DNA from 3 places in the Mesorhizobium sp. BR1-1-4 genome. Region 3 is predicted to be linked to each of the others. Evidence: predicted binding sites of a transcription regulator. Region 3 holds the regulator's gene; each other region holds the start of a gene.
The links. Region 3 encodes LexA, which represses DNA repair genes until DNA is damaged. Its sites were predicted from a motif close to TGTTCNNNNTGTGTTCNG; they were not measured.
Positions count from the first base shown of each region.

Region 1: a site for LexA is predicted at 1,588-1,605, ahead of LB571_RS00815 (helicase-related protein). Genes of this name have one in related genera too.
Region 2: a site for LexA is predicted at 1,400-1,417, ahead of dinB (DNA polymerase IV). Genes of this name have one in related genera too.

Region 1 covers NZ_JAIUIB010000001.1:147,765-157,437, reverse strand. Annotated here, with positions in the region: gene LB571_RS00815 (helicase-related protein) at 1-1,421, opposite strand, end outside; gene LB571_RS00810 (hypothetical protein) at 1,654-1,956, opposite strand; gene phbB (acetoacetyl-CoA reductase) at 2,153-2,878, opposite strand; gene LB571_RS00800 (acetyl-CoA C-acetyltransferase) at 2,986-4,164, opposite strand; gene LB571_RS00795 (hypothetical protein) at 4,151-4,378, shown strand; gene phaR (polyhydroxyalkanoate synthesis repressor PhaR) at 4,460-5,068, shown strand; gene LB571_RS00785 (citrate synthase) at 5,089-6,231, opposite strand; gene LB571_RS00780 (citrate synthase/methylcitrate synthase) at 6,325-7,413, shown strand; gene LB571_RS00775 (patatin-like phospholipase family protein) at 7,633-8,763, shown strand; gene LB571_RS00770 (hypothetical protein) at 8,856-9,032, shown strand; gene LB571_RS00765 (efflux RND transporter periplasmic adaptor subunit) at 9,570-9,673, shown strand, end outside.
Region 2 covers NZ_JAIUIB010000008.1:84,367-94,039, forward strand. Annotated here, with positions in the region: gene LB571_RS18565 (NmrA family NAD(P)-binding protein) at 1-762, opposite strand, end outside; gene LB571_RS18570 (winged helix-turn-helix transcriptional regulator) at 873-1,289, shown strand; gene dinB (DNA polymerase IV) at 1,450-2,697, shown strand; gene LB571_RS18580 (alpha/beta fold hydrolase) at 2,750-4,843, opposite strand; gene LB571_RS18585 (hypothetical protein) at 5,007-5,231, shown strand; gene LB571_RS18590 (YkvA family protein) at 5,516-5,899, shown strand; gene LB571_RS18595 (sterol desaturase family protein) at 5,980-6,513, opposite strand; gene LB571_RS18600 (NUDIX domain-containing protein) at 6,698-7,162, shown strand; gene LB571_RS18605 (Gfo/Idh/MocA family protein) at 7,209-8,396, opposite strand; gene LB571_RS18610 (MurR/RpiR family transcriptional regulator) at 8,597-9,490, shown strand; gene LB571_RS18615 (SDR family oxidoreductase) at 9,569-9,673, shown strand, end outside.
Region 3 covers NZ_JAIUIB010000009.1:168,068-177,740, forward strand. Annotated here, with positions in the region: gene kynA (tryptophan 2,3-dioxygenase) at 1-633, shown strand, start outside; gene kynU (kynureninase) at 699-1,946, opposite strand; gene LB571_RS20690 (ABC transporter permease) at 1,994-2,917, opposite strand; gene LB571_RS20695 (ABC transporter ATP-binding protein) at 2,923-3,702, opposite strand; gene LB571_RS20700 (ABC transporter substrate-binding protein) at 3,761-4,747, opposite strand; gene LB571_RS20705 (GntR family transcriptional regulator) at 4,898-5,671, shown strand; gene lexA (transcriptional repressor LexA) at 6,082-6,825, shown strand; gene LB571_RS20715 (ComEC/Rec2 family competence protein) at 6,819-9,272, opposite strand; gene gltX (glutamate--tRNA ligase) at 9,376-9,673, shown strand, end outside.

The DNA.
Region 1 (9,673 bases), on a different contig from region 3:
GTCAACCGCTCATGCAGCGCATCCGACAATCTGTCTTCGATTTCGCGCGTCTTTTCCTGCCAGTGTGCCTGATCGGCCAGCCAGCCGGGCCGGTTCGACACGAATGTCCAGGTGCGGATCTGGGCGATGCGGTGCGACAGCGTGTCGATGTCGCCCTCGGTGGTGTCGGCGCGGCGCACCTGTTCGGCCATGTAGTTCTCGTCGACATGGCCCTGCCGGGCGAGGTCCATGTAGATCGAGGCGATGAGGTCGGCATGCTGGGCAGGCGCGATCTTGCGATAGTCGGGCAGGGCGCAGGCTTCCCACAGCAGCGCCACGCGCTTGGCGTTGGTGGCGAGCGCGCGGATGTCTTCGTCGCGGGAGAGATGTTCGAGCGCTTGCGCATCGACGGCCGGCAGCGCGCGTGTCAGGCCCTCGACCGGGGCGTTGGTCTCGATCGAGCGCTTCAGCGCATCGAGGCTGGCGAAATCGAATTGGGCGGTGCGCCACTGCAGCACCTTCACCGGGTCGAAGTCATGGCCCTCGATCTTCTGGACCAGGTCCTCGTCCAGCGGATCGACCTGGCCGGTGACGCCGAACGTGCCATCGCGCAGATGCCGGCCGGCGCGGCCGGCGATCTGGCCGAGTTCGGCCGCCGTCAGATTGCGGTACTGGTAGCCGTCGAACTTGCGGTTCTGGGCGAAGGCGACATGGTCGAGGTCGAGGTTGAGGCCCATGCCAATCGCATCGGTGGCAATGAGATAGTCGACATCGCCCGACTGGAACAGCGCCACCTGAGCATTGCGGGTGCGGGGCGACAGCGCCCCGAGCACGACGGCCGCACCACCCTGCTGGCGGCGGATGAGTTCGGCGATGGCATAGACCTCGTCGGCGGAGAAGGCGACGATCGCGGTGCGCCGTGGCAGGCGGGTCAGTTTCTTGGAGCCGGCATAGGCCAGATGCGACAGCCGCGGCCGCGTCACCACGGAGATGCCTTTCAGCAGCCGCTGGAGAATGCCGTGCATGGTGGCCGCGCCAAGCAGCAGCGTCTCCTGGCGGCCGCGCAGATGCAGGATGCGGTCGGTGAAGATATGGCCGCGCTCGAGGTCGCCGGCCAGCTGTACCTCGTCGATGGCAACAAAGGCGGCGTCGGTTTCACGCGGCATGGCTTCAACGGTGCAGACCGAATATCTGGCGCCCGGCGGCTGGATCTTCTCCTCGCCGGTGATCAGCGCCACCTTGTTGGCACCGACCTTTTCGCAGACGCGCGTGTAGACCTCGCGGGCCAGCAGCCTCAGCGGCAGGCCGATGACACCGGTTTCGTGCGCCACCATCCGCTCGATGGCGAGATGGGTCTTGCCGGTATTGGTCGGCCCAAGCACGGCGGTCACGTCGCGGCCCGACAGGATCAGCGGCTCGTTGTGTTTCGGCTGGATGTTCATCGGCTCGGAAATAAGGCTTTCTGGCCTCTCGTGGTCGGGAGCGTGCCAGGACGGCGCGTATGACAGCCGACACATAGGGATTTCGGGCGCGAAGCGAAAGCAGAATGTTCCGGCAGGGTTCCGGAGACGCCCGCCTCACTCCGCAAATCAGCCCCTGCTTAACAGTTGGAACGAGTCTGGAACGAATCAGCGACGAATCGGCGACTCCGTCAGATTCAGCTTTTGTTCACGGCTAGATATGGATTTCGTGACCACGAGTCTCACCACATGCTGAATCACCGAACTGGCCCGTTTTATGCTGGGCGGGTCCTGCCGTTAACTTTCGCCGGGAACGATGAGGGCGATTCGGTGCGCGCCCTGTTAAGCTTATGAAACTGTTAATCTTTCCTAATTCGGCGTTAAAGAATAGCAGCTTATCGCGGCCATTAATCTTAACATTGGGCTCAAAGCCGGAACGAATCGGCGACAAAGCAGCGCCGGCCGTATTTTCTCTTTTTGTTCCCCCAATATCTTGTGTTGTGAACAGCTTATCCACCGAGAATCCACAGGCTTGATCACAGGGTTCGCACAGACGCGCCTACCGGCATTAAGCTTTGCGTGCCGGATTGGGGCATTGCGTCACAGCGGCGTCTTCCAAGAGTTAGGCGCCATTTGGAAGCGGACCGATTTTCCGGTCCGCTTATCGCAGGGCACGCATGGATCCGCAGCGTTGGACTGCGCGAGCAGACGTCTCAGACGAAGTACTGGCCGCCATTGGCGGTGAGGGTCGAGCCGGTGATGAAGCCGGCATCTTGCGAAGCGAGGAAGACCACGCAGCGCGCGATCTCTTCCGGTTCTCCAAGGCGACCCACGGGGATTTGCGGGATGATGCGCTCGTTGAGCACCTTTTCGTCGATTGCCTTGACCATCTCGGTGGCGATGTAGCCAGGGCAGATGACGTTGACGGTGATGCCCGCGCGGGCGCCTTCCTGGGCGAGCGCCTTCGAGAAGCCGATGTCGCCGGCCTTGGCGGCGGAGTAATTGACCTGACCGGCCTGGCCCTTCTGGCCGTTGATCGAGGAGATGGTGATGACGCGGCCGAACTTGCGGTCGCGCATGCCGCCCCACAACGGATGGGTCATGTTGAAGACACCGGACAGATTGGTATCGATCACCTCTTTCCACTGCTCGCGGGTGATCTTGTGGAACATGGCGTCGCGGGTGATGCCGGCATTGTTGACCAGCACCGAGACAGGGCCGAGGTCGGCCTCGACTTGTTTGATACCGGCCGCGCAAGCGTCATAGTCGGCGACCGACCATTTGTAGACCGGAATGCCGGTCTGCGCCTTGAACTTCGCCGCCGCCTCGTCGTTGCCGGCGTAGTTCGCGGCAACCGAATAGCCGGCGTTCTTCAAAGCGATCGAGATCGCCGCGCCGATGCCACGCGATCCACCCGTGACGATTGCAACCTTGGTCATGCATTTCCCCTTTTTGAAATCGCCCTGTTGTCGGGCTTGGCAGGCACTGGATTTGCTACAGGCACCACATGTGAAACGGGCGGCTTGCGCCGCCCGTCCAAAGTCTATCAGAAAGCCTCCACGCACATGGCGACGCCCATGCCGCCGCCGATGCATAGGGTGGCCAGTCCCTTCTTGGCGCCGCGCCGGCGCATTTCGAAAACCAGCGTGTTGAAGATGCGGGCGCCCGAGGCGCCGATCGGGTGGCCGATGGCGATGGCGCCGCCATTGACGTTGACGATCGAGGGGTCCCAGCCCATGTCCTTGTTGACGGCGCAGGCCTGTGCGGCGAACGCCTCGTTGGCCTCGACAAGGTCGAGATCCCCTGCCGACCAACCGGCCCGTTCCAAGGCCTTGCGTGAAGCGGGAATGGGTCCGGTGCCCATGATCGCCGGATCGACGCCGGCGGTCGCCCAGGAGGCGATGCGCGCCAGCGGGGTGATGCCACGCCTTGCGGCTTCCGCTTCGCTCATCAGCAGCGCGCCGGCGGCACCGTCATTGATGCCGGAGGCATTGGCGGCGGTCACCGTGCCATCCTTGTCGAAGGCCGGCTTCAGCTTGGTCATGGCATCGATCGTGGCGCCGTGGCGGATGTATTCGTCCTGATCGACAACCGTATCGCCCTTCTTGCCCTTGATGGTGAAGGCGACGATCTCGTCCTTGAACTTGCCCGCCTTCTGCGCGGCCTCGGCCTTGTTCTGGGAGGCCAGTGCGAACTGGTCCTGGTCGTCGCGGGTGATCTGGAACTGGCGGGCGACGTTCTCGGCGGTGTTGCCCATGTGGTAGCCATTGAAGGCGTCCCACAGCCCGTCCTTGATCATGGTGTCGATCATCTTGTAGTCGCCCATCTTGACGCCGGCGCGCAGGTGCTCGGCGTGCGGCGACAGCGACATCGATTCCTGGCCGCCGGCAATGATCACCTTGGCGTCGCCGGTGGCGATCTGCTGCATGCCGAGCGCGATGGCGCGCAGGCCCGAACCGCAAACCTGGTTGAGGCCCCAGGCGGTGGTCTCCTTGGGCAGTCCGGCAAGGATCGAGGCCTGGCGGGCCGGGTTCTGGCCTTGCGCCGCGGTCAGCACCTGGCCGAGGATGACCTCGTCGATCTCGGCCGGTTCGACCCCGGCACGCGCCAAAAGTTCCTGCACGACGACGGCGCCGAGCTCATGCGCGGGCGTGGCGGCGAAGGCGCCGTTGAAGGAGCCTACAGCCGTGCGCGCGGCGCTGGCAATGACAATGGAAGCGGACATTTTCTTCTCCAGACTTCAAGGGTGTTGTTGTGCCGTTGAGGACTTTTTTGCCCTTTCCCAACCCCAAGTCAAACCGGAAATCGGCATGGCGCCGATGCGCCGCAAGCGGGCCGCGCATCGTGGTGTCGGCGGTCCGGTCGCTGCCGCGCAGCATATTTTGCCTGCTATGCAGCATTATATGATCCCGCAGTGCACAAACTGCTTGGAATTGTAGGGCTTTTGCGCATATCCTCAAAAAGGGCGCAATCGTTACCGGCTGCTTACTCAGGCGTGCCGGTGTCCGGGGAGGATGCAGATGGCCGCAAAAGACGACCCTATCATTATCAAGAAATACGCCAATCGCCGCCTCTATAATACGGGGACGAGTACGTATGTGACGCTCGAGGATCTGGCCGAGATGGTCAAGAAGGGCGAGGAGTTCACCGTCCAGGACGCCAAGACCGGCGACGACATCACGCATCCGGTGCTGACCCAGATCATCTTCGAGCTGGAGAACAAGGATGGGCAGAACATGCTGCCGATCCCGTTCCTGCGCCAGCTGATCGCCTTCTACGGCGACCAGATGCAAATGATCGTGCCGAGTTTCCTCGAGCAATCGATGATCGCGTTTTCCAAGGAACAAGAGCGGTTCCGCGAGCAGATGAAGGGCGCCATCGGCAAGTCGCCACTGGACGTTATGAAAATGGCGACACCGATCAAGGCGCTGGAAGAACAGACGCGCCGAAACATGGAAATGTTCCAGAACGCGATGCGGCTGTTCACGCCTTTTCCGCCCGCCGGCTCGGCACCGGCAGCGGCCCCCGCCGAGCCGGCCAGGAAGGAAGCGCCGGAGAAGTCCGACGATCTGCAGCAGTTGAAGGACCAGATCGCGGCCATGCAGCGCAAGCTCGATACGATGTCGTGAGCGCATAGCGCTCACGCGATTTACGGCAGCAATCCCTCATAGCGGCCGCGCGGCCGGATGATGCTGCCGCTCACGATCTGTTCAACCAGATGTGCCGCCCAGCCGACGCTGCGTCCAAGCGCGAAGAGGTGGAACGGTGCAACGAGCGGCAAGCCAAGGCTGCGCGCCAGCACGGCCAGGGCAAAATCGATATTCGGTTGGGCGCCGGTCGCCGCCATGGCGGCGGTTTCCAGCGACCGCAATGTTTCATCGGTGTTGTCGAAGGCCGCCAGAAGCGCCGTGGCCCGGGGATCGCCCTCGGGATAGAGCTGGTGGCCGAATCCCGGCAGTGGCCGGTCGTGGCCAAGCCAGCGCCGGATCGCGGCATCGGCACCATGCCGTCCCGCGTCTTCGGCGAGTTGCATTACCGCTTCGCCGGCGCCGCCGTGGCGGGGACCTGACAGTGTCGCCAGGCCGGCCAGCAGACAAGCGGCGGGCGAGGCTCCGGTCGAGGCGGCGACGCGGGCCGCGAAGGTCGACGCATTGAGTTCGTGATCGGCAAGCAGCACAAGCGCACGCCGGATCGCATCCGCGCCTTCATCGTCCACCGACCAGCCCCGCGCCAATCGCTGGTGCACCGGTTCCGGCCCCGCCTCGGCACCGAGAGCGCTGGCCAGCACGCCGATCGCGTGTGCGGCATCAGTGCACAGCGAGGCAGCATTTCGTCCAAGCGAAGACCGCGCCTGGCCGGCAAGCAAAGCGAGTTGCACGAACGCCTGGGCGCGGCCGGTCGGGCGCGGCGCATCTGGTGGCGATGCTTCGAAATGGACCGGGCCGGACAGAGCCCAGAGCAGTCCAGCGGTTTCTTCCAGCGTGGCATGGTCGGACAGCGCAACGGCATCCCGGCCCCGATAGATGAGGTTGCCGTGCCAGACGGTCGAAATCGCGGTGACGAGCGACGGCTCCCCCCAGGCGATCGCGCTTTCGGCGATGGCCGAGGGGCTGCGCCCGCGCGCCCTTCGCGTAGCCAGCGCCGCGATATCGTCGGCGCGGTACTGGCTGCGGCGCGGATCGGCCCGATCCGGGCGCATGCCGATGCGGCCGCGGCTGACATAGGCATAGAGCGTCTGCGGCCTCACCCGGAGCCTTTCCAGCGCCTCTTCCCGCGACAACCATTCGGACATATCGAGCTCGGATATTGATTCTATTGATCAAGATTGATGCTTATGGCGCCCATCCTTATCTCCCACCAGGAAAAGCTTCAAGGAGACAAGGCCATGGCGAACGGGCTCGATGATGTGGTGGCGGCCGAAACCGTGCTGTCCGACGTGGATGGCCTGGGCGGCCACCTGACGATCCGAGGCTATTCGCTTGGGGACTTGGCTGGACGATGGAGTTACGCCCGGGTCGTCCGCCTGCTGCTGGACGGCTTCTTCGACGATCTGCCCGGTGACGCCGAACTGGCGGCAAGGTTAGGCGGGGCACGCACCGAGGTCTTCGACCGGCTCGCGCCTTCGCTGCGCCTGCTGGCGCCGCTCGAAATCTACAGCGCCATGCGCGCCGGCATGGCCTTGCTGCCGGATGGCGAAACGCTGGCGGACGCCTTGCGGCTGATCGCTGCGCCGGCGGTGCTGACGCCGGCCTTGCTGCGCCTGCGGCGCGGCGAGCAGCCGATCGCACCCGACGGCAAGGCGGATCATGCCACCGACATGTTGCGGATGCTCAGGGGATCGGTCCCGTCGCCGGCATTGGCAAACGCGCTCGACACGTATCTGGTGACCGTTTGCGATCATGGCCTCAATGCCTCGACCTTCGCCACCCGCGTCGTCGCTTCGACCCTGGCGGGCCTGACATCGTCGGTGCTAGCCGGGCTTGGAGCGCTCAAGGGGCCGCTGCATGGCGGCGCGCCCGGCCCGGTCATCGAGATGCTCGACGCCATCGCCGCGCATGGCGATGCGGCCACCTGGCTGCGCGACGAGATCGCGCATGGCGAACGCATCATGGGCTTCGGTCACCGCATCTACCGCGTGCGCGATCCGCGTGCCGATGTCCTGAAAGCGGTGGTGCGCAAGCTTGGCGGTGAGGGCGACACCGGCAGGCGGCTGGCTTTCGCCGAGACGGTCGAGCAAACCGCGCTCGACGTGCTCCGGGTCGCCAAGCCGCAGCGTTCGCTGCAGACCAATGTCGAATTCTACACCGCACTGGTGCTGGAAGCGGCAGGGTTTCCGCCCGAGGCGTTCAGCAATGTCTTCGCAGCCGGACGCGTCGCCGGGTGGGTCGCGCACGCGCGCGAGCAGCAGACCACCGGACGGCTGATCCGTCCGCAGTCACGCTATATCGGGCCTGTGCCGGACCTCGTCGCCTAGCGCCCATTTGCCTGGCTTCATGTCTGTTTCGAAAGCCGCGGTCTCTCCGCATGCAGCGATTGGCTTTCGCATGACCGAAATTTCATGTGATCACGCGAGCGTGTTCGTGTTCTTGCCTTGGCCCATCCTTATATGCTGCACTGCAACATAAGCTGGCGATAGCTGCTTCCTTCGAATGACGTGGGGGGCGGGCTGGCGTATCAGGATGACAGGAACGCCATGACGAAGAACGGCAAGGCGGAGGAAAAGAAGAAGATCAACATCGCTCTCCAGGGTGGCGGCTCGCATGGCGCCTTTTCCTGGGGCGTGCTCGACCGGCTGCTGGAGGATGGCAGGCTGGAGATATCGGCGGTGTCCGGTACCAGTGCCGGCGCGATGAACGCGGTGGCGCTGGCTGACGGTTTTGTCAGAGGCGGGGTCGAGGGCGCGCGCAAGAAGCTGGACGATTTCTGGCGCGCGGTGGCGGCGAAGGGACGGTTCAGCCCGGTGCAACGCATGCCGTGGGATGTCGCCTGGGGCAATTGGTCGATCGAGAACACGCCGGGCTATGTCTTCTTCGACACCATGTCGCGGGTATTCTCGCCCTATGTCGCCAACCCGCTCGGCCTCAATCCGCTGCGCGACGTCGTCGCGCAGGAGATCGATTTCGGGAATGTCCATGCCTGCAAGCCGATGGAACTGTTCATCTCCGCCACCAATGTCGAGACAGGGCAGTTGCGAGTGTTTTCCGATGGCGAGATCGATCTCGACACAGTGATGGCCTCGGCCTGCCTGCCGCAATTGTTCCGTGCTGTCGAGATCAAGGGCGTGCCCTATTGGGATGGTGGCTATGGCGGCAATCCGGCGCTCTATCCATTCTTCAAGACGGCGGCGACCGAGGACGTGCTTCTGGTGCAGATCAACCCGGTGGTGCGCGAGGGAACACCGAGAAGCGCCAACGAGATCCAGAACCGCATCGACGAGATCACCTTCAATGCCGGGCTGCTGCGCGAATTCCGCTCGATCGCCTTCGTCAAGGAACTGATCGCCGCCGGGCGTCTGCCGCATGGCGAATACCGGGACATCCGCATGCACCGCATCGATGCCGACGAGGCGTTCAAGGATCTGTCGGCATCCTCGAAGGTCAATGCCGAATGGGCCTTCCTGACCTATCTGCGCGACCTCGGCCGCACCGCCGCCAGCGACTGGCTTGAAGAGAATTACGCTGCCGTCGGCAAGCATGCCACGCTCGATCTCTCGGGCGAACTCGACGACGGTTTCAAGCCGGTCCGCGGTCCAGCACCGGGCCGTCGCGTGAAGGAGTTTCTCGCCGTTCGCAAGAATCCGGAGGCAGAGCGCCGTCGGGCCTGAGCCCGCCGGCGGCATGGCGGGGTCTCCGCAGCAGCGCGTAGTCCAGCGCTGCTGGCGTGACAGCAACCTTGGCGTGCGGAAGAGCCGTCATCATGCTGACGCCTGTTGCCACCAACGGTCAGATGACGCCGGGCGGAAGACGTCCGAAGGGATCGGGCGCAATGCTCGACCCGAATTGCGAATGGGACGAAACACACCCGGTGTTCCCGCACCTGTCTCGTGCCGAGCCCTATGTCGCGCGTGTCGCGACGCGATGGTCCAAGGCGTAAGAATGCGGGCGCGTTGAGTTTTTCAGCATCAGGTTCGACCTCGGGGCCTTGGCGGCGGCAAACCTGACCTGAAAGGTTGCCGTGCCTTTTTTTCGAACAATTCCAGCCCTTTAATCGAGTGTTATGGTGTCTCGATCATTGCCCCTCGCCGATCACACTGACGCGGATCGTCGGTTTGTGCCTGCACTTCGATCGGCGACGCAATGCGGATCGCGGCTATATTTCGGAGACGGCCGGACGGGCCTGTGGCGAGCCGCGCTGGTCTCCGGTGGACGATGTTTCAGAGCCGGATCGTGAGCCGGCGGCCGGCTTCACCAAGTAGCCTGGCAAGTGACGAAGTACCGTTTCATGGCGGCCACACCTTGTTCGGCTACGCAATGCTGCTGCAACTTTGGGGCTATATTGCGATGCAACTTTGATGTAGAAGCGCGCTCGCCGATCACGGCAATTTGAACACGGTCGAGCGCGCACCCATATCGGCGACGCGCACGCGTCATCAGACGCGGTGCTGGCCGAACCCGCAGTGGAAAAATGACGATGCCTAAAATCAGGTTTCACAAGCTTGCAGCCATTGTTGTGCTCATCGGTTTCGCGGCGTGGATGGCGACAGGCGAGTTCTCGTCGGTCGGCAGCGTAGCGGC
Region 2 (9,673 bases), on a different contig from region 3:
CGCCGTTTCGCCGAGCGCATCGGCAAAGCTCGGTGACAGACCGTTGGCGATCATCCCGGCGCGCGCCTCAGTGAATGGAGCCGCCTTGTAAGTGACCTGCCTCCCCATCGCGCTGCCCAGGATCGTGGTGGCCTGCTCGAAGGTATAATAGCCGCCGCCATGCAATTCGATAATCCGCTCGCTTGGAAAACGCGTAGCGTCCAGCAGGGCGGCGGCGCGCTGGCCGAGATCGCTGGCAGCAATCAAAGGCATCGGCAGATCGCCACGGAACGGCGTCATGAAGATGCCGGAAGCGGCCTGCTGGACAAAGCCCATGCCCTTGGCGAAGTTCTCCATGAAGAACGAGGCGCGCAAAAACACCAGTTCGTCGAGGCCGAGCGCCGCCAGCCGGTCCTCCATCAAGGCGGCGCCGAGCGAAGTTCCCATCCTGAGATGGGCGTTGAGGCCGCTGAGCAGCACGACGCGGCGCACGCCTGACTTCGCGATCACCGCCGCCAGCCGCTCGCTGACTTCATCTTCGAAGCGATGAAGATCCGGCGCCGTGACGTCGAACGGAATCATTACATAGGCGCTGTCGGCACCGGAAAAGGCGGAGGCGAGCGCGTCGTTATCGTCAAGCGCGACACCCAGGCTGCGCGCCACGCCGCGCACAATATGCCCCCGCCCGGTCAGGACCTGGGCGACCGCCTTGCCAACCTCGTTGGTGGCCCCGATGACCACGACGGTTCTTGGTGAGCTGATTTTCCCGACGGCCTGACTCATGACGTCCTCCTGCTGGCCAAGTTGCGGCCCAACGATTTACTTTTGGAAGCATTTGACTGATGGAAAGAACGATGTCAATAGTAAAGTGATTTAAAAATGGAACCGTAGAGATGTCGACGCGTGAAAGATCCGGCTGCCCGATCAGCCTGTCGCTGGAATTGCTCGGCGATCGCTGGACGTTGCTCATCATCCGCGACCTGGTCTTCGCCGGCAAAAAGCATTTTCGCGAGTTCCTCCAATCCGATGAAGGCATCTCCTCGCGCACATTGGCCGAGCGGCTGCAGACGCTGCAGGACGAAGGCATCCTCACCCGCAGCGACGACCCTAGCCACGGGCTGAAGGCGATCTACCGGCTGACCGAAGCCGGCATCGATCTCCTGCCTGTGCTGGCCACGCTCGGCGCCTGGGGCAGCAAGCACCGCAAATCCGACGACAAACTCGCCCGTATCGCCGACGAACTGGCGGCCGGCGGCGAGCCGGCGCTGGAACGGATGAAGGCGGCACTGCGGGCGGAGCATGTTGTCTAGGAAGTGGCGCTGCCTCCTCCGCCCTGTGGGAAAAGGAGGCACTTTACGCGCCTCGGTTACGCCCAAAGGACACCGATGCAGCAAAGACCCAATTGACAACGATCTCTGTTTGTTCACTATAGGTTCCTGTCTATCAGCAATCGCGGATGAGCGGAACAGGATGGAAACGACGGCCACCATCCTGCATGCCGATCTCGACGCCTTCTATGCCTCGGTCGAGCAACTGCTCGACCGGTCGCTGCGCGGCAAGCCGATCGCGGTTGGCGGCGGCGTGGTGCTCGCCGCCTCTTACGAAGCGCGCGCCTTTGGCGTGCGCGGCGGCATGCCGGGACGCAAGGCGCGCGAGCTTTGCCCGCAATTGATCTTCGTCGGCGGCAATTTCAGCCACTACCAGCGGCTGGGCGACGCGGCGATCAAGGTGCTCGACGATTTCACGCCGGTGGTCGAACGCATCTCCATCGACGAGGCCTTCGCTGATGTCGCCGGCTGCACGCATCTGTTCGGCTCCCCGCGGGAAATCGCGACGGCGATCCGCGGCCGTGTGCGGGCCGAACTCGGCCTGCCGATCTCGATCGGCGTGGCTCGCACCAAGCATCTGGCCAAGATCGCCTCGCAAGTCGCCAAGCCAGACGGGCTGGTGGTGGTCGAGCCCGGCACCGAGCTTGCCTTCCTGCACGATTTGCCGGTCTCGCTGATGTGGGGCGTCGGCCCGGCCACCAGGGCGCGCTTGGCCGAGATCGGCGTCGAGACCATCGGCGAGCTGGCCCGGACCCACAGCGGCGCCCTGACCCGGCTGCTAGGCCCCGCGGCCGGCGAAAAGCTCGCGGCGCTGTCGTGGAACCGCGATCCGCGCAAGCTGGAGACGAAGCGCCGGGCGCACTCGGCCGGCGCGCAATCGGCGCTCGGGCAAAAGCCGGCCGTGGCGCGAGTGATCGTGCCGACACTGCTGCATCTGGCCGATCGCGTCGCCAGCCGGCTGCGCGCCAAGAACCGTCCCGGCCGCACGGTAACCGTGCGCGTGCGCTTTGCCGATCTCAGCGCCGTCACGCGCTCGATCACGCTGGAACAGCCGATCTCGGCGACCGCCATGCTGGCCGAGATCGCAGGGGATTTGGTGCGCGGCGTGCTCGCCGAGCATCCCCGGGAGAAAACGATCTCGCTGCTGGCGATCTCGGTCTCGCACCTGGAGGAGAGCGCCGAACTGCAGCTCGACCTGCCGCTCGGCCTCGCCGACGAGAAGCGCCGCCCGGGCAGCCAAAAAGGCCTCGCGCGCTTCGGCGCCGACCGCGCCATCGACAAGATCCGCCAGCGTTTCGGCAAACAGGCGGTCGGCTACGGTACGGTGGCGCTGGAGGCGGCCCGCTCGGTGCCCGACGCATTCAGGGAGCTGGCGGAAAAGGAGCTTTGAGTGGAAAAGGGACTGTCCCCGACGGCGCGCCAACCGACACCATGGCGCTTCGCTACTGTCGGGCCGACGCTGCACCGACCCAATAGAGTTGCCCGCCTCCCGGCACGGCGCCTGTTTCCGTCCCGCCGCGCTCTGTAAACACAAGGCCGGAGCCCGGCACGAGATCGCGGATTGTGCGCGACGTAACGATCTCGCCCGGCAAGGCTTGGTCGAGCATCAGCACTGCTTGGTCGATGGCGGTGCCGGTTAAATCACCGTCTTGCTTTTCGCACTCGCCAATATGCACCGCGGCACGGACGCCGAGGCCGGATGGCTTCAAACCGTCGCGGATCGCCATGGCGCATTGGATCGCCCGCGTCGGACGCTGGAAGGCAGCGAGGAGGCCATTCGCGTTGCGCCGTATCTCCCTGCCCTGGGCCAGTTGGACTTGATCGCAGATCGCGTCGACATATCCCCGCCTCAAATCCCGGCCATCGGGGGACGCAGATGGCGAGGTGATGTCCACGCAGAGAATGGTGACCAGCACACGCTCGCCGGGTGCCGCCGGCAAGGTGCCGCTGACAAAGGACTGGATCTCATCGATCAGGCGATCGGAGCCTTCCCCCCAGATGACATGGTCGTTGCCCGCGAGCTCGATGTAGCTCGCTCCCGGTATGTGTTTCGCCAGGTAGCGCCCCTCCTCGGCCTTGACCCAGCGATCGCCCGTTCTCTGAAGGATCAGCGTTGGAACGTGGATGGCTCCCAGGATCTCCCGAACGTCGATTTCGGTGCTCCAGTACCACAGCGAGATCGCATCGGCGGGCGAAGCTGAATTGCGCAGGAAGGCCGCGAACCATTCGCGCTCGAATGCATCGTTCATCAGGCTGGGCGCGGCATTGCTGAGGTCGGCCGGCTCTCCCCATTCGCGCTCGATGGCGACGAGTTCTCTTTCCACCTGCGCCTTGGTTTTGGCCCAGGGGTAGTCCGGCGCCCATACGCCTCGGGCATAGGTCCCGTTCAAGATGAGGGCGGCCGTGCGTTCGGGATAGGTCGCGGCAAACAGCATGCACATGCTGCCGCCCTCGGAGCTGCCGAACAGGACGGTACGCTTCGAACCGACCGCGTCCAGGACCGCGCGCACGTCTTCCATACGCTCTTCGAGCGTCGGCAGGCCGACATTGCGATCCGACAGTCCGGTGCCGCGCTTGTCCATCCGGATCAGCCGGCAAAAAGAGCCGAGACGGTGCAGGACATGCGCCAGCCTGGGCGATGCCCAGGCAAGGTCGAGATTGGAAACCCAGCCTGGCACATAAATGAGGTCTACGGGGCCGTTGCCCGTTACCTGATACGCGATGTTGCTGCCAGCCGATTTGACATAGTGGGTCGGCGGCGATGCAGCCTGAGCACCGGGCGCAACCGGCCCGGCTGCTGCTGGGGCCGCCGACGCTGTGCGTCGGGCGCGAAGCTGTTCATAGAGCTGCCTCGTTTCCGGTTCCGGCTGAACACGTAGCTGGCGCTGCAAGGCGTCGCGGCAGAGCTCATATTGTTTCAGCGCCAAATTGACGCGGCCCTGGGCCGCACAGGCCCGCATCAAGGCCCGGTGGATGTCTTCACGCAGCGGCTCCCAGGCTAGCAAGCGTGTCGCCGCCTGCACGCAGGACGCCAGATCGTTCTGCGCGAAGTAATGCGCGACGAGCTTTTCCAGCACCAAGACGGCCGTGGCCCGCAGCCGTGCGCGTTCGATCCGCAGCCAGTCCTCGAAGGGTTCCTCCTTCAGGCTGAAGCCATCGAGGAGATCGCCTCGATAGAGGCTGATGGCCTGCTCAAGCTGCTCGGGTGCCGCCTCGGCGGCCAGCACCTCGAACCGGGCGACGTCGAAATCGAGATCATCCAGCGCCAGCATGATGCTGTCGCCATCGGTCAGGAAGCGAATGCCATGGGCCGAGGGCATAGCCTTCCTCACGACAGAAAGAGCCTGCCGAAGGTTCATGCGTGCCTGCGGCTCGCCGGTGTCGCCCCACAGCAGGGCGGCAAGCTTTTCGCGCGAGAGCGAATGCCCCGAATGGATCGCAAGATAGGCGACCATGGCGCGCGCCTTGCGGGTGAAGGACGGGGCCACGGCACCGCCAGCGAAATCGAACCCACCCAACAGTGAGAGGCGCGCCATCGGATCCACCACAGCTTCAGCGGCAATCCTTTACCGGTGCCGATACCAATTCAACCGGCTTTCTGCGTCGCGCGACGCTTTTCACGATTTCGTCACGCTGGCGCGAACGCGAGTCCGACGGGTGTGACGCACGGTGCTGCTGACAACTGTCATGGAGAATACCATGTTGCTCCCGCACCCAACAGACTGGCCGCTCCTGTTCTACGGCGATCCCTGGCTTACGTCGCGGTCTCCGGACCGGGTCGCGCCGCAGCGCCACGACCTGGCGCTGGCGGGGTACCTGGAGAAACAGGCGGCCAACCGGGAGGCGATGAATCGCCGGCCAGGCCTCCTCGGCCGCCTTATCGACAAGATCCGTCAGCGTTTCGGCAAACAGGCGGTCGGCTAAGGTACGGTGGCCCTGGAAGCGGCCCGCTCGCTGCCCGACGCATTCAGGAACTAGCGGAGAAGGAATTGTGAGCGGAGGAGCCCTCCCCGTCGCTCACGCTTTGCGGATCGACGTCCCGAACCAGGCGGCGCGGTGGTCGTCACCAGCGCCGGCTTTCAATAGGCCTTCTTCACGGCACGCCCGTTGCGCGGCGGGGTCAGTTTGCAGATCGTCGACATCGCTGCAATGATCGAGGGAAGGAGCGGAGACGCCGATGTTCGGGGCCTTCTAAAGAGAGTTGCCGGGTGACTGTCCTCGACAAGGCAAAGCAATGGGCGAAAGCCATCAAGCGCGATGTGATGGCCCTGTGGCTGGCCGCCCGCGATCCTCGCGTTCCCTGGTACGCCAAACTTGCCGCCGGCATGGTCGCCGCCTACGCGCTCAGTCCTATCGATCTGATACCCGATTTCATTCCCGTACTCGGATATTTAGACGATCTGATCATCGTACCGCTTGGCATCCTGCTCGCGGTGAAGTTGATCCCCGCCGATCTGATGGCGGAGTTTCGCGCGGAGGCCATTCGCCGATCGAGGCCGACCAGCCGCGGCGGCCTCGCATTCATAGTCGGAATTTGGGTTCTGATGGCCGCCGCGCTCATCTGGTTATTCTGGCCAGATCGCTCGGCCTGATATGGATTTCAGGCTGGGCGTTTCCCGTCGCCCGGCAGACCACGAATGAAGTTGGTCGCCTGGTCGAAAGGTTCCCCACGTCAAAGCCTAGCGGTGCCGAAAATCCGGTCCCAGAATATCGACGTCACGCCGAAATTGGCGTTGTCGTCGATATGGTGGTGCACCGCGTGGCGGCGCTTGAGCGTGTAGAGATAGCTCGGATGGGCCGGATGCCAGTGGTGGATCATGTGGTGGACGCTGATGTACCAGAGATAGCCCAGCATCAACCCGCAACTCACCGCGCTGGCGGTCGCGAAGTCGGAGACCATCCAGACGGGCAGGAACGCCACCAGCGCATGCACGCCCAGGCTGAGCCAGGTCGGCGTGCCCACCGGACTGCGCTCCTCGACGTGGTGACGGTCGTGCAGGTCCCGGATCCAGGGGACGTGGTGCAGCACGAAACGGTGCAGCACATATTCGATCAGCGTCCACAGGCCAAGGCAGATCAGCATCGTGCCGACCCAGTCCGGCGCGCTTTCTTCTCCGGCCTCGATCAGTCCGGCCACCCCCAGTATGGCGATCACCAGGGGATAGACCACGAAGTCGCTGTAGTAGCCGATCAGACCCAGCTGCATTCGGACGCCTCACCTGATTTTCGACGCCGCCCCAGAAACGATGCTATCAGTTTGCCGGACTCGCGTATGAGGTGCAATGCGGATGCATCTGACATAGCGTCGCAATTTCCAGGTGCAAGATCGGCAGCCATGATCGCTCAGAATCGGCCGGCTTCGCACCGGTGCCGCAAACGGACATGCAAACATGGCAAAACGCAGCGCGGGTCTGCTGATCTATCGCCGGAGCGATGACGGTATCGGGGTGCTGCTGGTTCATCCCGGCGGCCCGTTCTGGGCAAAGAAGGACGATGGCGCCTGGTCGATCCCGAAGGGCCTCATCGACGAGGACGAGGACGAATTGACGGCGGCACGACGCGAGACCGAGGAAGAGCTCGGCATCAAGGTCGGCGGCCCTTTCGCGCGCCTCGGCGACTACAGGCAGCCGGGCGGCAAGATCGTCATGGCCTGGTCCGTCGAGACCGACATCGATGTGGCCGCCATCAAGAGCAACACCTTCACCATGGAATGGCCGCCGCGGTCGGGATCGATGAAGGAATTCCCGGAGGTCGACAGGGCCGACTGGTTCACCTTGGCCGAAGCCGGGGTGAAGATTCTGCAGGGTCAGCGCCCGATGCTGTCGGATTTGGCAGAACAGTTGGGTATCGAATAATTGCCGACGGCAAAAGCTGCCGATCTCCCCCTCGGAGGTCGGCTGTTCATCCCGCAAACCTGGCCGCGGTCCAAGCCCCGCCTGCAGCATTCGACTCCACCGCGGCGGCGACGAACTTCACGCCGCGCGCCCCGTCGATCACGTCCGGCACTTGCGCCGCTCGGGCCGGATCCACCGCGCCGCCCGAGCGGTGGGCGCGGATGATGTCGGCGGCGTCGCGGTAGAAATTGGCGAACGCCTCGATATAGCCCTCCGGATGCGCCGCCGGCATGCGCGACACGCGGCGGGATTCCTCCGTCGAGCCATGGCCGCCGCGCACCAGCGTGCGGGTTTCCTCGCCGTACCTGGAAAAGCGCAGTTCCTCCGGCCGGCCGCCCGACCATTCGAGCCCGGCCCTGTCGCCATAGATGCGCACGGAGAGGTCGTTGTAGTGGCCGGGCGATGTCTGGCTGGCCAGGATCGTGCCGCGTGCCCCATCGGTCCAGCGCACCAGCACATGGGCATTGTCGTCGAGCCGACGTCCGGGCACCGCGGTGAACAGATCGGCCGACACCGTCTCGGCCTCGCGGCCCGAAATGAAGCCTGCCAGGTTGAAGGCATGCACGCCGATATCGGCCAGCACCGCCGACTGCCCCGCCCTCGCCGGATCGGTGCGCCATTCCGCCTGCTTCTGGCCGTCGGCGTCGATCGGCTTGGTCAGCCAGTCCTGGATGTAGGCGCCATGCACCGACACGATCCGGCCAAGCTCGCCCGCCATCACCATCTCGCGCGCCTGGCGCACCATCGCGTAGCCGGTGTTGTTGAGCGTGACGACGAAGCGGCGGTTTTTCGCCTTCGCGAGTGCAACCAGTGCCTCGGCGTCCGCCAGCGTCGTCGACAGCGGCTTGTCGCAGATCACGTCGATGCCGGCCTCGAGGAAGGCGGTGGCGATCGGCGCGTGCAGATGGTTGGGCGTGACGATGACGACCGCCTCTATGCCATCCGGCCGCGCGGCCTCCGCTTTGGCCATGGCGCGGTAATCGGCATAGCTGCGCTCCGGCGCGATGCCGATCTCGGCGGCCGAGGCGGCGGCATTGTCCGGGTCGGACGACAGCGCGCCAGCAACCAGCGCGATCTGGTCGTCGAGGCGCATGGCCAGCCGATGCACGGCGCCGATGAAGGCATTGCGGCCGCCGCCGACCATGCCGACGCGCAGACGCTGGCGCGTCGATCCATCCGATGTTGCATAGACCATGTTTTCTCCTCGGGGCTGATCACTAGCGGGGTCGTCATCCCAGGGCGTAGCAAGGAGCGAAGCGACGCGCCGCAGACCCCAGGATCTGCGCGGCTGCTTCGCCCTGGGATGACGATATCGCCGAGCCTCGCCCTATCCCCATCGAACACCATTTCCAAAATCCATATTGTAAAACGATCGTATCGCGCTAGCCTGAATTCATGAGCGGGGCGAGAAAACCATCCGGACGATCCAGTGCCGACGAGGCAGCGACGCGCAAACGCGGCCGTTCGCTGGCGGCACTTGGCTATATACAGCCGCGAACCTATGAGGAGCTGCGCGCGGTGCTGTCTTCCGGCACCGTGCATTTTCCCAAGCGCCTGCGCCAGGTGGCGATCTTCCTGTGGCAGCACCCGAGCGAGGTGGCGCTCGGCACCATTGCCCAGGTGGCGGCACAGGCCGGCGTGCAGCCCTCGACGCTGGTGCGCTTCGCCCAGATCTTCGGCTATTCCGGCTTTTCCGATTTCCAGGGCCTGTTCAAGGACCACGTCAAGGGATCGTGGCCGGAAGGCCGCGGCGAGCAGCGCGCCGAAGCCGAGCCCAATGCCGCCACGCATTTCCTGCGCGGCATGGTTGGCGCCTCGCAGGCCTCGCTCGGCCGCATCGAAAGCGGCTTCGATATCGAAAGCTTCGAGAAGATGGTGGCGACGCTGGCCAAGGCGGACCTGATCTACGTCATCGGCTCCAAGCGCGCCTTCCCCGTCACCACCTATCTGTCGCTGACGCTTTCGCAGCAAGGCGTGCGCAATGTGCTGGTCGACAATGTCGGCTCGACCGCGCTCGATCAGGTCGGCTGCATCGGCAGGCAGGATGCGGTGCTGGCGGTGTCCTTCAGCCCCTACAATTCGATCACGCCGGACCTGGTGGCCGTCGCGCATGAGCGCAAGGCGCGCATCGTCACCATCACCGACAGCACCTTCTCGCCGCTGATCCGGCTGTCGGACAGCTGGCTCGAAGTAGTGGAATCCGACTTCGCCGGCTTCCGCTCGCTGGCGGCGTCGCTGGCGGTGGGCATGGCGCTGGTCCAAGGCGTCGCGGCGCGCCGCGGCACATGAGGCGCCGCTGGTACAATTGACTATCGGGAATTGGCATTCCATATTTAAAGAAATAGAAACTTTGTTCCGGGAGGAGGAATGGAGATCAGGCTCGAAGGCAAGGTGGCGCTGGTCACCGGGTCGACGCAAGGCATCGGCCGTGCCATTGCCGAGACGCTGGCGCGCTCCGGCGCTGCCGGCCTG
Region 3 (9,673 bases):
ATCCGCTCGATCCGTGCCGACCGCCTCGAACCGAGCTTTAAGATGCTGTCGCGTGTCGCCCGCATTTTCGAGCAGTTGAACAATGCCTGGGACGTGCTGCGCACGATGACGCCCAGCGAATACACCGAGTTCCGCGACGCGCTCGGCCAGTCCTCGGGTTTCCAGTCCTGGCAGTATCGCGCCATCGAGTTCATGGCCGGTAACCGCAACCTCGCCATGCTCGGGCCGCACAAGCACCGGCCGGACCTCAGCCAGAAGCTGGAGGCGATCCTGGCCGAGCCGTCGCTCTACGATGAAGCGCTGCTGCTTCTGGCCCGCAATGGCTTCGACATCGGGGTGGACGCAAAGCGCACGGATTGGCGCGAGACGCGGACCGGGAACGAAGAAGTCCTGGTCGCCTGGCAGACGGTGTACCGCGATCCGCAGCGCTACTGGATGTTTTATGAACTGGCCGAGAAGCTGGTCGACTTCGAGGACTATTTCCGCCGCTGGCGCTTCAACCACGTCACCACCGTCGAGCGCATCATCGGCCTGAAGCGCGGCACCGGCGGCACGTCGGGTGCCTCCTATCTCAAGAAGATGCTCGAGGTCGTCCTGTTTCCGGAACTGTGGATGGTTCGCACCCGGCTCTGAACTCTTTGTTTTGGCACGGTTTTGGACGGAAACCGCGTCACATTTTTCCCGGCTTCGCGCCGGCTTCAGGTCACCGCCGTCTTGACCGCGAAGCGTGCATCCTGCCAGGCGCCAGTGCGCAGGATATCTTCCAGGACCTCGACCGCCTGCCAAACATCGGCGTAGCCGACATAGAGCGGGGTGAAGCCGAAGCGGATCGTCGACGGCGCACGGAAATCGCCGATCACGCCGCGCTCGATCAGGGCCCGCATCACCTGGTAACCGTTGGGATGGAGGAAGGACACCTGGCTGCCACGCTGATTGCCGTCGCGCGGGCTTTCCAGCTCCAGGCCGTAGGCGCCGCATCTGGTCTCGACGAGCTGGATGAACAGGTCGGTGAGCGCGATGCTCTTCTTGCGCACCGTCGCCATGTCGACATCGTCCCAGATATCCAGCGCCCCCTTCAGCGCCCGCATCGATAACACCGGCTGCGTGCCGCACAGGAACCGGCGGATACCGCTGCCGGCCGCATAACCCTGCTCGAAGGCGAAGGGCCGCGCATGGCCCCACCAACCGCTGAGCGGCTGCTGGACTTTATCGTGATGACGCTCGGCGGCGTAGATGAAGGCTGGCGCGCCCGGGCCGCCATTGAGATATTTGTAGGTGCAGCCGATGGCGAAATCGGCATTGGCGCTGTCGAGCTCGACAGGCAGCGCGCCGGCGGTGTGGCAGAGATCCCAGACGATCAGCGCTCCGACCTGATGGGCCTTGCATGTCAGTGCCGCCATGTCGCGCAGCTGGCCGGACTTGTAGTTGACGTGGTTGACCAGGATGACCGCAACGCGCTCGTCGATCAGCTCCTCAATGGTCGGCGCATCAACGCCCTCAAGCCGCAACACCGTGCCGGGGCGCGTCGAGGCCACGCCTTCGGCCATGTAGAGATCGGTTGGAAAGCTGTCTCCCTCGGCGACGATGACCGAGCGGTCCGGCCGCATGCCGAGTGCGGCATGCAGCACCTTGTAGATGTTGATCGAGGTCGTATCGCAGACCACCGTCTGGCCGGCCGCCGCGCCGATCAGCCGCCCCAGTTGGTCGCCGAGCGCGACCGGCATGTCGAACCAGCCGGCGGTGTTCCAGGCACGGATCAGATCCTGTGCCCACTCCTGGGTCGCGGCTTTCCGCAGCTCGTCGAAGACGGCGGGTGCTGCGGCGCCGAGTGAATTGCCGTCGAGATAGATCACGCCTTCCGGCAAGATGAACCGGTCGCGCATGGCACGCAGCGGGTCCGCCGCATCCATGGCTTCGACGGCTGCGAGATCGAGCGTTGCAGGCATAATTTGTGACATTCCCTGGTTATTCACGCCTTGGTCATTCACGCCGGTTACTCACGAATCGCTTCGCGAACCGGTGCGGAACCCCGGCTGCGCTTGAGGCTGGGCAAGGCAAGCATGGCCAGTACGAACAGGCCCGTGGCAAGCTTCAGGTCAGGCGGCGGCATGCCGGCCGCAAGGCAGAACGACACCAGCTGGTAGTAGATGATCGCGCCGGCGAAGGGCGCCAGCAATTGCCGCCACACCGTCTGCTTGCCGACGACGGCTTCGCCGATCATCAGCGCGGCAAGGCCGTTGATGAGAATTCCCAGGCCCATATTGACGTCGGCGAAGCCTTGCGACTGCACCATCAGCGCACCGCTTGACGCCGAAAAAGCGCTGGCCAGCCCGACACCGCCTATGGTCGCGGCCCAGACATTGATGCCTTGCGCCTCGGCCATGTCAGGATTGGCGCCCACGGCGCGCACGGCAGTCCCCTTCTCGGTCCTGAAGAACATGTAGAGCAGCATGAAGGCGGCAAGCGCGAGGAGACCCGCGACGACGATCTTGCTGGCGGGGAAACCCGGCCGCGCGAACGGCACCCAGTCGAACACCGAGGGCGAACCGAAGACGGACAGGTTGGACTTGCCCATAATGCGAAGGTTGATGCTGTAGAGCATCGTCATCATCAGGATGCCCGCAAGCAGCGTGTGGATGCGGAAGCGCAGATGGATGAAGGCGGTGCAGCAGCCCGCCGCGAAGCCAGCGACAAGGGCGGCAGCAACGCCCATCAGCGGCGATGCGCCGGCGGCAAGGAGAACGCCGCAGACGCAGCCGCCCAGCGGAAAAGCGCCTTCGCTGGTGAGATCGGGAAAATTCAGCATGCGAAACGGGATCATGATCCCGAGCACGACAAAGGCCAGGATCAGGCTTTGCGCCAGGGTGACCGGCATGATCGCGACGAAGCTGGTGAGAACGTTCCCAACAAAACCCATGATGATCAGCTCGCCAGCAACATGCGATCGGTCTTGACGGAGAAATGGCCGATCAGATCGATAACCGTGACCCTCGCCTTCTCCCGCCCGGCGACTTCCAGGAGCACCCGGCCCGCATCGAGCATGATCACCCGGCTGCCATAATCGACGGCGTGTTGCATGTTGTGGGTCACCATCAAAGTCGTCAGTTTCAGCGCGTTGACGGCGCGCACGGTCGCTTGCATGACGATTTCGGCCGTGCGCGGGTCGAGGGCCGCGGTGTGCTCATCGAGCAGCAGCAAGTCCGGCGATCCGCCGACCGCCATGATCAGCGACAAGGATTGCCGCTGCCCGCCGGAGAGCAGGTCGACGCGCGTGTCGAGACGATTTTCCAGACCGAGACCCAGGATCGACAGGCGTTCCCTGTAGGATGCAAGCCGGGTGGTGTTCAGCCCCGGGCGCAAGGTGCGCTTTTGGCAGCGCAAATCGGCCAGCAGCATGTTTTCCGCAACTGTCATGCTGGCGGCGGTGCCGCGCATCGGGTCCTGGAACACGCGCGCCAGTTTCGCGGCGCGCTTGTGCACCGGCATTGCAGTCACGTCGGCGCCGTTGATCAGGATCTGGCCGGAATCGAGGATCAGGGCGCCGGAAATGGCGTTGAGCATGCTGCTCTTGCCGGCCCCGTTTGAGCCGATGACGATGCCGAACTCTCCGGTGGCCAAGGACAGGCTGAGACCGTCCAGCGCGACCTTCTCGTCGGCCTGGCCCTTGTAGAACACTTTGCGCGCGGATCGAATCTCGAGCATCGTTTCTCCCTGACCTCGGGATGATGGCGCCGACGCCGTCACCCCAGCAGTTCCGATGTTAGTCGACGATGCAGTCGCAATCGGCCATTGAAGCCGGTATCTCGATGCCGAACGCGGCCATCGCCTTGCGCGAGATCGTTGCCATGTGGTCCTTGTAGGCCGGGCGCGACGGCACGATCGTCTTGGGATCCTTGCCCTTGAGGATCTCGGCGGCGATGTTGCCGGCGTTGACGCCGACCTGGGTGTAATTGACCGCGAAGCTCGCCGGCACGGTGCCGTTGCGGACCGCGCTGTCATCGGAGTTGACGACCGGGATACCGGCCTGGCGGGCGGCTGCGGAGACAGCGGCGATCGCCGGCTGGATCAGGTTCGAGGCCGGGCCGTAGATCACGTCGGCCTTGCCGGCGAGCGAAGCGATGCGTTGCTGGATGTCGTTGACGTTGTCGATGCCGACCTCCACCACCTCGAAACCGGCGGCCGGTGCCGCCGCCTTGATCTTTTCGACCAAGGCAACGTCATTGGCCTCACCGGGATTATAAGGCACGCCGAAGCGCTTGGCGTTCGGCAGCAGCTTCTTGGTGAAGGCCATCACCGCGGCGACGTCCTGCAGATCGCTGGCGCCGGTCATGCCTTCGTCTCCGGCGTCCCATGACGGCACCAGCTTGGCCGCCACCGGATCGGTGACCGCGGCAAAAACGATCGGAATGCCGGAACCGGCGAGCGCTTTCTTGGCGATCTGCGAGACCGGCGTGGTGATGGTGTAGATCAGCTTGGGCTGCTCGGCCTGCAGCTTGGCGATCATCTGCGGCACCAGCGACGCATCGAAATTGGTGTGGCTCTCCGTGTAGACGACGTCCTTGCCCTCGACGAAGCCGTTATCCGTCAGCGCCTTCTTGAAGCCGGCTATGGCGGCGTTCAATTGCGGATGCTCGCCGAAATTGGCAATGCCGATACGGATCTGATCGGCCGCGGCACTGCCGGCACTGACCATCAATGCGCCTGCCAGGGCCAAGCCCGACAACCAAGCGGATTTCGACTTCAACATCATTTCCTCCCAGATTTGATCAGGGCCGCTTGGAAACGCGGCTACTACGGCGATCATGGTGAGTCCGCTGGTCTGTGTCAAACATTATATATAATTGTTGCTGTGACGCACTATCATATATACTTTTCGCCAGACGACGGATTGATCACCATGCTGAATGAAACGAGTTCCACAAAAACGGAAGCCGCCTATCAGCTGTTGCGGCGCGACATCCTGACCACGCGCCTCATGCCCGGCGCCCCGCTCAAACTGAGTGCGCTGCGCGGCACCTATGGCGTCGGCTGGACACCGTTGCGCGAAGCCCTGTCGCGGCTCGAGGCCGAACGCCTGGTCACCGCGATCAGCAATCGTGGTTTTGCCGTGGCTCCGGTGTCGCGGGCCGAGCTGGAGGATCTGGCACGCGCCAGGATGGTGATCGAGATACCCCTGTTCCTCGAATCGATGGAAAAAGGCGGCAGGGAGTGGGAGGATGCCGTGGTCACCGCCCACTACCGGCTCTCGCGTTGCAAGACGGCGGTCGACGATCCCTCGGACGCGGCCGTCGACAGATGGGACGAGAACCACGAGGCTTTCCATGCGGCGCTGCTGAGCGCCGCCACATGCGACTGGCTGTTGCGGTTCCGCTCGACGATCTCGGATCAGCTGCGCCGGCATCATCGCTTTCTTGGTCTGGCGCCGACACTGCGGGCCGCGGCCGGCCTCAAGGATGGCTATGAAGAGGCAATCGAAGCGCTACGCGAAGCGATTGCGATCGAACACCATACCGCGATCATGGAAGCGGCGCTCGACCGTGACGTCGAGCGGGCCAAGGCGCTGATGACGGCGCATATCGGCTACACACTGCACGTCTATGTCCACAGCGAAGACAGCGGCGCTACCAGATACGCCGCTCGCGCCGGCAGCTTGAAGGCGGGTTCGGGATAACTTCAGCGCTTCCGCGACGCCTATTCGAACGCGCTGGCCGGAGTGCGCCGAACGCCCCGATCCATGGCCGCCCGAAGCTACCAATCGTTGGCATTTTGGTTTCGTTTCGTTCCGCGAATAATGGCTCCGCGAATTATACGTCCCTCCGAGGAGAAGCCTTCCAACTAACTGATGCCAAAGCCTCGTCGGCGGATGGGCCACAGGCCATTAACCAAAACGATTTCAATGCGCCTGCCGACGGCGGAAAGGACTGGTTGCCGCCCGCCGTCGCGGGCAAAAAACTTCAGACCCCTTAACAAATTCATTAAACTTTAAACGGTTGCAGAACACAACTGGAACAGATAGTGTTTGTTCTGGGTTTGTTTTTTCGATTCTGGTTCAACCTTTCGTTCAATGTCTTGGGGGCCGCCATGCTGACACGCAAGCAACATGAACTGCTGATGTTCATCCACGAACGGCTCAAGGAAAGCGGGATACCGCCTTCCTTCGACGAGATGAAGGAAGCACTCGATCTTGCCTCCAAGTCGGGGATCCATCGCCTGATCACGGCCCTGGAGGAGCGCGGCTTCATTCGCCGGCTACCCAATCGGGCGCGCGCGCTGGAAGTGCTGCGGCTGCCGGACTCGATCGCGCCGGGCCTCAATGCGGCAAAGAAGTTCTCGCCAAGCGTCATCCAAGGCAGCCTTGGCCAAGGCAGTCTCGGACGCCAGATCAGGCCGGCCGCTGCGCCTTCGCGCCTGCCCGCGGCCGGCAACGACGACGACGCGGTTTCAGCCGTGTCCATCCCGGTCATGGGCCGTATCGCCGCCGGTGTGCCGATCGATGCCATCCAGCATCAGACGCATTCGATCTCGGTGCCGCCGGACATGATCATGGGCGGCGAGCACTATGCGTTGGAGGTCAAGGGCGACTCGATGATCGAGGCTGGTATCTTCGATGGAGACACGGTCATTATCCGCAATGCCGACACGGCAAGCCCGGGCGAAATTATCGTGGCACTGGTCGACGAAGAGGAAGCGACACTGAAGCGGTTCCGCCGCAAAGGCGCTTCGATCGCGCTCGAGGCCGCCAATCCAGCCTACGAAACGCGCATTTTCGGGCCGGACAGGGTCAAGGTACAAGGCAAGCTGGTCGGGTTGATCAGGCGCTACTGAACCGGCTTGTCATCGGGCTTGTCGGGTTTTTTGTACGGCGGCAGCCCCCTCGCCTCGCGTGAGAATTTTCGCTGTTCGTGCCAGGGCCGATATGGTCCGTCGACGGCAAATGCGATCGCGGCCCGGGTCGTGGCCGACTGGGGATTGAAGAAGACGGCAGCGCTTCCCTTGCGGGCGAGCTGCCGTTTGGTGACGACGAGAACCAGTGGATTGTGGCAGGCGTCATAGGCGGTTGCGTCATTGACGATGATCAGGTCGGCGAAAGCGCAGGCTTTCCAGGTGGTCTTGCGGTCCTCGACATAGGCAATGATCGCGCCGGAAGGGTGCCTGGCAAGGCACAGGCCTTCGCGGCAGTAGAAGGGCGATCCCGGCGGCAGGTCGGTGGGACTGGCAACATCGAATTGCCTGTCTGTCGTGTCGAACATTTCCGGTTTGACGATTGTTTCGGAGATCAGGGCGCGCTTCCAGTTGTCGGTTGCGAATTCGTTCGGCCGTTCCCGGTTGACGGCCAGTTCGCCATTGCCGATCGGCAGCGCGACCAGCCGCGCATCTTCCGAGATCAGCACATCGGGCGCGCGCGTGTGCGACACAGTCAACAGGCCGGCGAGCGCGAATGGCAGCGCCGCGAGCCGCAGCCATGTCGTCGCCATCGTCGCGATAACCAGCGCGACGGTGACCAGCAGCACGGATTGCTGCGAAATCAGCCCGACTCCATCGACCGGAGAGCGCTCCGATATCCACGCCGACACGGCGATCATTGCTGTCAGGCCCTTGCCCATGAGGTAGAGAGCCGGCCAATCCAATCCGAATGGCATCAACAGCGCGCTGGCGACGGCCAGGAACATCACGACCGATACGATAGGCATCACGGCCAGATTGGCGAACAGGCTGAGCGGCGATACCCGCTGGAAATGCCAGATGGCAAACAGTGCCGTGGCGCTGCCGGCGATAATGGACGTCATGGCCAGTCCACCTGTCGCCAGCAGGAATTTTCGCGTCAGGAACCCGGGCAGCGATCGCTTTGGCGGCGGTGGCCGCGTCTTTCCCGCACGGTGATCGGCCCAGCCGGCATAAGCGCCAACCAGGGCCGCGGTCGCGGCGAACGACATCTGAAAGCTCGGGCCGACGACCTCATGAGGCGAGACCAGGATGACGGCGATCGCCGAGATCCCCAGATTGCGCATGGTCAGCGCAGCGCGATCGAAGAAGACGGCAATCAGCATCACCGCCAGCATGATGAAGCTGCGTTCGGCGGCAACGACGACACCGGAAATGATGAGATAGGCCGCGATCGAGAACAGTGCGGCGGCGGCCGCGTATTTCTTCACCGGCCGGCGCGCGGAAAAGTCTGGAAACAGCGCGAAGGCACCACGCAGCAGACCCATGATGGTGCCGGCCACAAGCGCCATATGCAGTCCCGAAATAGAGATGATGTGATAGATGCCGGTACGCCGCATCGCTTCATTGATTTCATCGGGTATGCCGGCGCGCACGCCGACGATCAGCGCCGCCGCGATCTCGCCTTCAGCGCCGCCGACGCTGCCCCTGATGTGGTCGGCGATGGCTTCGCGGGCATTTTCGATGCCTGAAAAAAGGCGAGCCGATAGCGGCATCTCACCGTCGTCGGCGGAAACAACCGTTGGATTGCCGAGAAAGAAGCCGCTGCCGCCGATGCCGGCGAAATAGCTGTCAAAAGAGAAGTCGTAGCTGTCCGGCCGCACCGGGCCGGTCGGCGGCAACAGTTTGGCGTAGCCTGTGATGAGCGAGCCGGCGGTCATTCCCGGCGGTATCTTGCGTGCGGAAAGCCGGACCCTTTCCGGCGCATAGCGCAGTTTCGGCCGGGCGGTCGAAATCACGTCCATGGTCAGCCGGATGCGGCCGCTCTCCATCTCCTCGATCGAGACCACGCGGCCGGTCAGTTGCGTGGAGATTTCCGAACCCAGCATCCGGGTTCCGGCTCGCCATGTTTCGACCTTCGCCGCGAGCAGGCCCAGCGCGCACAACAGCACTGCCATGAGACACAGATGGGTTTTGGGCCAGGAACGCGAGACGAAGGCACAGACCGCCATCAGCACCACGACCGCGACGGGCTTTGCAAAGTCGGGCTCGGACGCCAGCGAGAAATAGGCGATCGCCCCAACGGCCAGACAGACCGGCACCAGCAGGAACGCGATGCCTCGGTCGAGTTCAAGCTCCGCCGCCCGGGTCACGCCATGGCGCAGGCGAGGCAAGGATACCAGGCCGATTTGCCGGCGCACGCGCACGATCCTGCCCGCGGCAGGAGCCGGCGCCGGCGCCTGCCCACCTGCCTGCAGCGACCTGGTCTCGGGTGCAGCCACGAGCGGAGATGGCAGTGGGATCGTCGCAGGCGCCGCAAACAGGGATCGCTCGCTGACGCCGATAGCGGCATCCTCGCCCCGATCCGAGCCCCGGCCTCGTCCAGTCATCGGGTCTGCCCCTTGCACCCTCGACGTCCTATGCTACATGAACGCGCAACGCGCGAAAGTCCGCACGCTCCGCACCCAGCTTCAGACGTTTTCCGAGAGTTCCATGCCCGACAAGGTCATCACCCGTTTTGCCCCCTCGCCGACCGGCTATCTGCACATCGGCGGCGCGCGCACGGCGCTCTTCAACTGGCTCTATGCAAAGCATACCGGCGGCACGATGCTGCTGCGCATCGAGGACACCGATCGCGAGCGTTCGACCGATGCGGCCACATCGGCCATTCTCGATGGCCTGACCTGGCTTGGCCTTTCGTGGGACGGTGACGCGGTCTCCCAATTCGAGCGCGCGCCGCGCCATCGCGAGGTGGCCGAGGAGCTGGTGCGCCTGGGCAAGGCCTATTACA